Regions from separate parts of the Micromonospora sp. NPDC003816 genome, predicted to be linked through region 1. Evidence: riboswitches for the same ligand, from Rfam matches in the RefSeq annotation. Region 1 holds a riboswitch; the other holds the start of a gene.
The links. Region 1 has a riboswitch for S-adenosylmethionine ahead of ACFYTT_RS29565 (ABC transporter substrate-binding protein). Riboswitches for the same ligand answer to the same signal wherever they lie in the genome.
Positions count from the first base shown of each region.

Region 2: another riboswitch for S-adenosylmethionine. It lies ahead of thrC (threonine synthase); the one in region 1 lies ahead of ACFYTT_RS29565 (ABC transporter substrate-binding protein).

Region 1 is NZ_JBIANP010000017.1:35,771-40,910, reverse strand. Features, by position in the region: gene ACFYTT_RS29580 (urease subunit alpha) at 1-1,447, opposite strand, end outside; gene ACFYTT_RS29575 (urease subunit beta) at 1,444-1,809, opposite strand; gene ACFYTT_RS29570 (urease subunit gamma) at 1,806-2,108, opposite strand; SAM riboswitch class IV at 2,401-2,513, shown strand; gene ACFYTT_RS29565 (ABC transporter substrate-binding protein) at 2,775-3,617, shown strand; gene ACFYTT_RS29560 (amino acid ABC transporter permease) at 3,653-4,435, shown strand; gene ACFYTT_RS29555 (amino acid ABC transporter ATP-binding protein) at 4,432-5,140, shown strand, end outside.
Region 2 is NZ_JBIANP010000004.1:80,536-85,675, forward strand. Features, by position in the region: gene ACFYTT_RS16005 (ABC transporter permease) at 1-702, shown strand, start outside; gene ACFYTT_RS16010 (DUF4232 domain-containing protein) at 692-1,378, opposite strand; gene ACFYTT_RS16015 (DoxX family protein) at 1,781-2,230, shown strand; SAM riboswitch class I at 2,423-2,558, shown strand; gene thrC (threonine synthase) at 2,568-3,854, shown strand; gene ACFYTT_RS16025 (GNAT family N-acetyltransferase) at 4,138-5,140, shown strand, end outside.

The DNA of each region.
Region 1 (5,140 bases):
CGTACGCGCCGAACATGGGGCGGGGCAGCATCGGCTGCGGCGTCGGGATCGAGGCGTTCGCGTCCCCCATCTGGGCGTACGCGATGAACCCGCCCTTGATCACCAGGTGCGGTCGGACGCCGAAGAACGCCGGTTCCCAGAGCACCAGGTCGGCGAGCTTGCCCGGCTCGACCGAGCCGATCTCGTGGTCGAGTCCGTTGGCCATGGCCGCGCAGATGGTGTACTTCGCCACGTAACGCCGGGCCCGGTGGTTGTCGGCGGCACCGTCACCGGGCAACGCCCCCACCCGCGCCTTCATCACGTGCGCGCTCTGCCAGGTCCGCAGCACGACCTCGCCGACCCGGCCCATCGCCTGCGAGTCGGAGCCGATGATCGAGATCGCGCCCAGGTCGTGCAGCAGGTCCTCGGCGGCCATCGTGGACGGTCGGATCCGGCTCTCGGCGAACGCCAGGTCCTCCGGCACCGCCGGGTTGAGGTGGTGGCAGACCATCAGCATGTCGAGGTGTTCGGCCAGCGTGTTGCGGGTGTACGGACGGGTCGGGTTGGTCGACGAGGGCAGCACGTTCGGTTCCCCGGCGACGGTGATGATGTCCGGCGCGTGCCCGCCCCCGGCCCCCTCGGTGTGGTACGAGTGGATCGCCCGGCCGCCGATCGCCCGCAGGGTGTCCGCGACGAACCCGGCCTCGTTGAGGGTGTCGGTGTGGATGGAGACCTGCACGCCCGAGGCGTCCGCCACCCGCAGGCACGCGTCGATCGCCGCCGGGGTGGTGCCCCAGTCCTCGTGCAGCTTGAAGCCGCCGGCACCGGCCCGCAGTTGTTCCCAGAGCGCCTCGGCGGAGACCGTGTTGCCCTTGCCGAGCAGCAGCACGTTGACCGGGAACGCGTCCAGCGCCTCGTGCATCCGGGCCAGGTGCCAGGCGTTCGGCGTGACGGTGGTGGCCCGGGTCCCCTCGGCCGGTCCGGTGCCGCCGCCCACCAGGGTGGTGACACCACCGGCCAGCGCCTCGGTGACGATCTGCGGGCAGATGAAGTGCACGTGGGTGTCGACCGCCCCGGCGGTGAGGATCCGGCCGTTGCCGGCGATCACCTCGGTCGCCGGTCCGATCACCAGCTCCGGGTGCACACCGTCCATGGTGTCCGGGTTGCCCGCCCGGCCCAGCGCGACGATCCGCCCGTCGCGGATCCCCACGTCCGCCTTGACCACGCCCCAGTGGTCGAGGACCACCGCGCCGGTGATGACGGTGTCCAGGGCCCCCTCGGCCCGGGTGGCCCGGGACTGCCCCATCGACTCGCGGATCACCTTGCCGCCGCCGAAGACCGCCTCGTCGCCGCCGGCACAGTGGTCGTGCTCGACCTCGATCAGCAGGTTCGTGTCGGCCAGCCGGATCCGGTCGCCCGTACTCGGCCCGTAGAGCGCCACGTAGCGCTCCCGCTCCACCATGCTCATGCCGTCGCTCCGCTCCGCTGCGCGCCGCCGTCGGGCACCGCCGTCGTCGGGGCCGGGTCCAGCGGGCCGGCGCACTCGCCGCGCAGGCCGGGGACGATCCGCGCGCCGCGCAGCGGCACCAGGTCCACGGTGCGGCTCACGCCCGGTTCGAACCGCACGGACGTGCCGGCCGGTACGGCGAGACGCTGCCCCCAGGCGGCGGACCGGTCGAAGTCCAGGGCCGGGTTGGCCTCGGCGAAGTGGTAGTGCGACCCGACCTGCACCGGCCGGTCACCGGTGTTCACCACGAGCAGCGTGGTCACCGGACGTCCGGCGTTGATCTCCACCGGCCGCGCCGCCGGCAGGATCTCCCCGGGGATCACGGGATCGGGTGGTGCACCGTCACCAGCTTGGTGCCGTCCGGGAACGTCGCCTCCACCTGCACCTCCCTCAGCAGCTCGGGGATGCCGTCCTGCACGTCGTCCCGGCTCAGGACGGTGCGGCCGGAGGCCATCAGGTCGACCACGGACGCCCCGTCGCGGGCACCTTCGAGGAGGAAGGCGGTGAGCACCGCGACGGCTTCCGGGTAGTTGAGACGCAGGCCGCGCTCGCGGCGGCGTCGGGCGACGTCCGCCGCCACGTGGACGAGCAGGCGGTCCTGCTCGTGAGGGGTGAGATACACGGGGTGCTCCCGGTGGGTTCCGCGCCCCGGACACCGTCGGCCCGGCGCCTCGACGCGCCGACCGCCGGTCGGGGTTCGCCCGCCGGTCCCGACCGCCACGTGCGCGGGGCCCGGGGTTTCCACCTCCCCGGTCCGCGTGACGGACCACCGGCGGTGTCGGGTCGGATGCGGACCGCACCGCCCACCGCTGAGCAGACCGTAAGGGATCACGCGGGCAGCGGGCAACACCCCGCGTGAGCGTGGTCATAACGGGTGGACGCTGCCCCGTCACGGGCTGCTAGCCTCGGCGGCAGGTCAAGAGCGTCAGCGTCAAGCCCCGGCTCGCTGGCCGGCAACCCTCGTCCGCGCAGGGGTGCCCCGGGTGAGGACCAGGCATCGGAGCGATCTCCGGTGCAAGCGTGGCCTGGTGTCCCAGGTCATCACGACCTCGAGGAGAGCCATGGCGTACCCCGATCGACCGGTTGCCTGCCGGCACCTGACCCGGCGTCGGCACGTCGACATGATGCGGGTGTGCAGCGCCGCGTGTAGCTGACCGCGTCGCCACCCGGCCGTCGACCCCACCCGGTCGGACGACCACCCCGTTCGTTCCCATCCTTCGCGGTCCGTCCCACGGCGGACCGTCGGTGTGGCACGTGCGTGCCCGCCGCCGCTCATCAGGAGACACCTGTGCGATTCCTTCCTGCCCTCACCCGGGCCGCCGCCGTCGGCGTCACCGCCGTGCTCGCCGCCGTCACCCTCACCGCCTGCGGCGCGGACGGTGACCCCGCCGAGAACCCGTACAACCTGCTCCAGCCGGGGGTGCTGCGGGCCGGCACGCTGACCGACGCACCGCCGAACGTGTACCTCAAGGACGGCGAGTTCACCGGGTTCGACAACGACCTGCTGGTCGCCGCCGCCGACAAGCTCGGGCTGCGGGTCGAGTTCGTCGGCACCGACTTCTCCGGTCTGCTCGCCCAGGTCAACAACCGCAAGTTCGACGTCGGCAGCTCCTCGATCACGATCACCGAGGCGCGGAAGAAGACGGTCGACTTCGGCAACGGCTACGACTTCGGATACTTCGGCCTCGACGTGCCCGCCGGTTCGACGCTGGCGAGCTTCGACGAGCTGTCGGGCAAGCGGGTGGTCGTCGTGCAGGGCACCGTCCAGGACGACTACGCCACCGGGCGTGGCCTCGACCCGGTGCGGGTGCCGGACTACAACGGCGCGATCAACCAGCTCAAGGCGGGCACCGCCGACGCCTGGATCGCCCCGGCCGAGATCGGCGAGAAGACCGCCGCCGACAGCGGCGGCAGGATCACGGTCGCGGCGAAGGAACTCAGCCCGGCACCCACCGCGTACGCGGTCGCCAAGGGCAACGACACGCTGCGCGAGGCGCTGAACCGGGCCCTGGACGAGGTCATCGCCGACGGCACCTGGACCCGCCTCCAGGAGCAGTACTACCCGGGCCGGCCGATCCCGGCCGACTTCACCCCGGGCAGCGGCGAGGTGTCGGCGCCGGCCGCCTCCTGAGGTAGGACGACGAGCGAGTAGGGCGGAGGTCGACCGTGGATCCGTTGCGCACCCTGTGGGAGACGTTCTTCGACTGGGAGTCGATGCGCGAGGCGCTGCCCGACATGATCACCGTCGGGTTGCCGAACACGCTGATCCTGGCGGTCACCGCCGCCCTGCTCGGCTCCGCCATGGGCATCGTGCTGGCCGTCGCGGGCATCTCGCGTACCCGCTGGTTGCGGTGGCCGGCCCGGGTCTACACCGACGTGTTCCGCGGTCTGCCGGCGGCGGCGACGATCCTGCTGATCGGGGTCGGTCTGGCGCCGTTGGGCATGCAGGTGTGGGGACCCAACCCGTACCCGCTGGGCATCCTGGCGCTGTCGCTGATCGCGTCGGCGTACATCGGGGAGATCTTCCGCTCCGGCATCCAGTCGGTGGAGGCCACCCAGGTGGAGGCCGCCCGCGCGCTCGGTTTCTCCTGGTGGGAGGCGATGCGGGTGGTGGTGATCCCGCAGGGTGTCCGGCGGGTCCTGCCGGCCTGGGTCAACCAGCTCATCGCACTGATCAAGGACTCCAGCCTGGTCTACTTCCTCGGTCTGCTGGCCAGCCAGCGGGAGCTGTTCCGGATCGGGCAGGACTACGCGGCCAACACCGGCAACCAGTCGGCGCTGCTGCTCGCCGGGCTCTTCTATCTGACCCTGACCGTGCCGCTGACGCACGTCGTCAACTGGATCGACCGGCGGCTGCGGCACGGCCGCCCGGCGACCGGACCGGCCGGTGACGACCCGGACGACCTCGACCTGGCGCTGCCCGGCGCCGCCGGAGGCAACCAACGATGAGCACCTCGGTCAGCCTGAGCCTGCGCGACGTACACCTGGCCTTCGGCCCTCACCAGGTGCTGCGTGGGGTGGACCTGGACGTCGCACGCGGCGCGACCGCCTGCGTGATCGGCCCCTCCGGGTCCGGTAAGTCGACGCTCCTGCGGACCGTCAACCGGCTCCTCGAACCGGACAAGGGTGACGTGCTGCTGGACGGACGCAGCGTGCTGCGCGACGACCCGGACGCCCTGCGGCAGCGGGTCGGCATGGTGTTCCAGCAGTTCAACCTCTTCCCGCACATGAGCGTGCTGCGCAACATCACCGTCGCGCTACGGCGCATCCGCAAGCTCGGCGAGGACGAGGCGGTGGCGGTGGCGCGTACCCACCTGGACCGGGTGGGGCTGGCGGCGAAGGCCGACGCCCGGCCGGCGCATCTGTCCGGCGGGCAGCAGCAGCGGGTGGCCATCGCCCGGGCGCTGGCCATGCAGCCGCAGGTGATGCTCTTCGACGAGGCCACCTCGGCGCTCGACCCGGAGTTGGTCAAGGGCGTGCTGTCGCTGATGGCGGACCTCTCGTCGCAGGGCATGACCATGGTGGTGGTGACCCACGAGATGGGTTTCGCGCGCGAGGTCGCCGACACCGTCGCGTTCATGGACGCCGGAGTGGTGCTGGAGGCCGGCGAGCCGGCCGCGATCTTCGAGTCGGCCGAGCACCCGCGCCTACGCC
Region 2 (5,140 bases), on a different contig from region 1:
TCGGGTGACGACGACAGCGGCCGGGGCGAGTTCGGCAGCCTCGTCTCGTTCGCCACCTCCGGCGGACTGAACTTCACCCTGTTCACCATCTTCGTCTCCGCCTCGTTCCTGCTGGTCGTGGTGGTGGCGCTGTTCTGCGGCGACACGGTGGCCAGCGAGGCGAGCTGGGGCAGCCTGCGTTACCTGTTGGCGGTGCCGGTGCCCCGGGCCCGGCTGTTGACGGTGAAGCTGCTGGTGGCGCTCGCCTACTCGGCGTTCGCGCTGGTGCTGCTCGCCGGTACGGCCCTGCTGATCGGCACCCTGCGGTACGGCTGGTCGCCGCTGCGCAGCACGGTCGCCGCACAGCTCGAACCCGGCGAGGGTTTGCTCCGCCTGCTCGCGGTGCTCGGCTACCTGGCGGTCGTCCTGCTGGTCGTCGCCGGTCTGGCGTTCCTGCTCTCGGTGGTCACCGATGCCGCGCTGGGCGCGGTGGGTGGTGCGGTGCTGCTGTGGATCCTCTCCAGCATCCTGGACCAGATCACCGCGCTCGGCGCGATCCGGTCGTTCCTGCCGACCCACTACAGCACCGCCTGGCTGGGGTTGCTCTCCACGCCGGTGCAGACCGACGACATCGTCCGGGGCGCCGTCTCGGCGATCTGCTACGCCACCCTCTTCTGGGGGCTCGCCTTCTGGCGCTTCACCCGCAAGGACATCACCAGCTGAGTGCGGCGTCGACGCCGTCGTCCGCCGACTCGGTGGGCGTCGGCGTCGGGCCCGTCCGCTTCTTCCAGGCGCTGACTCCGATCCGGTCGGTGTTGCCGAGGTCGATCGGCCCCTCCATGTCGAGTTCCTGCCCCGGCTGCCCCTTGGCCGCCGCGATCTCCACCCGCGCGGCGTCGGTGGCGACCACGGTCGGATCGTCGACCAGGTTGCGCCAGATCACGGCCGCTCCGGCCGTGGCGCCCGGTGCCAGCACCAGCGGCCGGGGTGGGTCGTCGAAGCCCGAGGCGATTCCGGCCGCCCCCTCGACCACCCGGACGGTGATCGGTGCCCCCTCGCCGTCGAACAGACGCAGCGCCGGATAGCCGCGCAGCTTGTACGGGCGGTCGCCGCAGTTGACCAGCTCCACGCCCATCGCCCGGAGCCCCATGGCCGCGCTGACGCCGAGGTAGCGGATCCGTACCCCCGATTCGGGGCAGACCTCCGGCGCGTCCGGGCCGGCCGTGGTCGGGCTCGTGGCCGGGTCGGCCTGCTCCGTCGGTCCGTCACCCGGGACGTTGCCGGACGCGTCGGTCGGTGCGCAGCCGGCGAGCAGCGCGAAGGCGGTCAGCAGCGCGACGAGCCGAGGACGCCGGTAGGCCCGGCCTCCGTCGCCGCGTCTCGTGGTCGTATCCGGCATCGATCCCCCGTGGATTTCTCGCATCGGCCCATCGTCGCATCACGGTCCTCGATCGTTCGGCGGGCAGTCGGGGTGGCGAGGTGGGCGCTTCGGGACGGCCTCCCGGTCGGTCGGGGACCGCCCCGCGTACCGGCTGGTGGGACGACGGTGGCCGCTTCCGGACCCGGGTGGGCGCGCGGCCCCGGATCGGATGACCGCGACTTGTTGCCGTCAGATGTCCAGGGTGTACAGGGAGTCGTTACGGAGGGTGATCGAAATGATCTTCGCCGAGGGGGGTTCCCTCGGGAGTTCCAGTCGCTACCATCGATGTGGGAGCGTTCCCAAAGGAAGAGATTGCATCGACAAATATTTATCAGTCCCGCATTCTGGTTGCCCTCGTCCATCCACAATGGAGGTTCCGGAATGCGTACTGACCGGTTCGGCGGGCCGGCCCTGTCCCTGTTCCGCATGGTCATCGGCCTGCTGTTTCTCTGCCACGGGTTGTCGTCTCTGTTCGGCGTCTTCGGCGGTGCCCGGGGGAGCGGTGAACCCGTCCCGCTCGGCACCTGGCCGGGCTGGTGGGCCGCGCTGATCCAGGCCGTCTGCGGTGCCCTCGTGCTCCTCGGTCTCTTCACCCGACCGGCGGCACTGGTGGCGTCGGGCTCGATGGCCTACGCCTACTTCGTCGTCCACCAGCCCGAGGCGCTGCTGCCGCTGCGCAACCACGGCGAGCTGTCGGTGCTGTTCTGCTGGTCGTTCCTGCTGATCGCGGTGCTCGGCCCGGGTAGCTGGGCGCTGGACAACCTGCTGCGCCAGCGCAACGGTGCCGCACTGGACCTGAAGGCGGCCGAACGCAGGTCCGTACCGGCCTGACCCGGCCGGTGCGGTGACCGACCGACGCTCGTGCGCGACCCTGGACCAGGTCACCCCGGCGCTGCCGGGGCTGCCCGATCCAGGGTCGACGCGCTTGCGCGGGTGGTGGCGGCGGTGAGGAATCGCTCACAGGCTGAGATCGAACGCTGACGAGCGCGGCGGGATTGCCTAGACTCGGCGGCACAACTGAATACCTCATCCAGAGGGGCTGAGGGATACGGCCCGAAGACGCCCCGGCAACCACCCCGCGCGCTCATCGCTGAGCGTCCCGTGGGGCAGGTGCCAATTCCGTCCCCGCCGCAGGGTGCGATGTGGGGGAAGATGAGAGGACTCGGACATGACGTCGACGCTCGCCCCTACCGGGATCGACACCACCGCCAGCCCCGCCCGCGCCCTGGTCTGCCGCGCCTGTTCCGCCCGCTACCCGTTGGCCGCGCAGCACGCCTGTTACGAGTGTTTCGGCCCGCTGGAGGTCGACTACGACCCGGCGGCCCTCGCCACCGTGACCCGTGAGCAGATCGAGGCGGGCCCGCAGAACATCTGGCGCTACGCGGCGCTGCTCCCCGCCGGCCAGGACCCGGCCACCCGGGTCACCCTGGACCCCGGTTTCACGCCGCTGGTCGCCGCCGACCAGCTCGCCGCCGAGCTGGGCATCACCGGCCCGCTCTGGATCAAGGACGACAGCGCCAACCCCACCCACTCGTTCAAGGACCGGGTCGTCTCGGTCGCGCTGACCGCCGCCCGGGCGCTCGGCTTCGCCCGGTTCGCCTGCGCCTCCACCGGCAACCTGGCCAACTCCGTCGCCGCCCACGCGGCCCGCGCCGGCACCCCGTCGGTGGTGTTCATCCCCAGCGACCTGGAGCAGGGCAAGGTCGTGACCACCGCCGTCTACGGCGGCGAGCTGGTGGCCATCGACGGTTCGTACGACGACGTGAACCGGCTTTGCGGCGAGCTGGTGGAGACCGACGAGTTCGAGGACACCGCCTTCGTCAACGTCAACGTCCGGCCGTACTACGCGGAGGGCTCCAAGACGCTCGGCTACGAGGTCGCCGAGCAGCTCGGCTGGCGGATCCCGGCCCAGGTGGTCATCCCGATGGCCTCCGGTGAGCTGCTCACCAAGGTCGACAAGGCGTTCAGCGAACTGGTCGAGATCGGCCTGGTCGAGGCGCCGGCCGGCGGGTGGAAGGTCTTCGGCGCCCAGTCGGCCGGATGCAACCCGATCGCCACCGCCCTGCACGGCGGCGGTGACACCATCACCCCGGTCAAGCCGACCGGGATCGCCAAGTCGCTCAACATCGGCGACCCGGCGGCCGGTCTGTACGCCCTGGAGGCGGTACGCCGGACCGGCGGCTGGATGGACTACGCCGACGACGACGAGATCCGTGCCGCCGTGCGGCTGCTGGCGCGTACCACCGGGGTCTTCGCCGAGACGGCGGGCGGGGTGACCGTCGCGGTGCTGCGCAAGCTGGTCGAGTCCGGAAAGCTGGACCCGACCGCGGAGACGGTGGTCTACAACACCGGTGAGGGGCTCAAGACGCTCGACGCGGTCGCGGGCGAGGTCGGGCCGACCCACCGGATCAAGCCGTCGCTGCGGGCCGCCCGCGACGCCGGCCTGCTCGGCTGAGACACGCCGCGAGCCCGTCGCCCGAAGTGGCATGTTGCACGCCGACCGATCCGCCGGGTAACGGGCTTTTAGCGGTGAGTGCGGAAAACACGCCGTCGAGTACTTGACGGCAGGAACCGGGCGGCGCAAGATGCTTCGTGCGGGAGGGCGTTTCGCCGTAGACTTTCAGTCTTTACGACCCAGCGCCGGAGGCGTTGTGCGATCGTCCCTCCCGACCAAGCTTTCCGAAGGGGCCGGCGAATAATCGCTGGCCCCTTCGTCGGTCGTCCCGCAGGCTGCGGAGATGGCCATCACCATCACCTCCTTCGGTCCCGACGACGAGTCGGCCATCGAACAGGCGTACCGGATCGGTGCCGACTACACCGCGACCGACCTGCCGGACTACCCCCCGTTCAGTCGGCAGCGGTTCACCTCGCTGTTCCACCAGCCGATGCCGGGCACCGAGACCCTCGCCCTGCTGGCCCACGTCGACGGCACCCCGGCCGGCTACCTGCTGCTCGACCTGCCGCAACTCGACAACACCGAGAACGCCTCCGGCGAGTTGGTCGTGCACCCGGACCATCGCAGCCGGGGAGTCGGTCGGGCGCTGTTCGAGCGCGGCCTGCGCGTACTGCGCGAACGCGGGCGGAAACGGGTCAGTGCGTTGAGCCGGGCGCACCTGCGCGACGATCCCGACCACCCCGCCCCGGCCGCCCGGTTCGCCGCCACCGTCGGCGCGGTCGACGCCCTGGCCGACGTACGACGGCGACTGCACGTCGCCGAACTGGACCAGGCCGCCCTGGACGCGCTGCTGGCCGACGCACGATCCCGGGCCACCGGCTACGAGGTGCTGTTCTGGCGCGGGGGTACGCCGGACGATCTGATCGCCGACGTCGCGTACCTGGACGGGCGGCTGCTGGCCGACGCGCCCATGGGTGACCTGGCATGGGAGCCCGAGCAGGTCGACGCGGAGCGGGTACGCGGCACCGAGCGGGCGCTCGAAGCGCGCGGCAAACGGCGCTACCACGCGGGCGTACGGCATCAGGAGTCCGGTCGGCTGGTCGCCTGGACCCTGCTCGACATGTCACCGACCGCCGACTGGCACGCCTTCCAACAGATCACCATCGTCGACCCGGAGCACCGGGGCCGCCGCCTCGGCCTGCTCACGAAGATCGAGAACCTTCGTCACCTGCTCGCCCACGAACCCGCGATCCAGGTGATCGACACCTTCAACGCGGACAGCAACGATCACATGATCACGATCAACGAGCAGCTCGGTTTCCGGGTGATGGATCGCTGGAGCAACT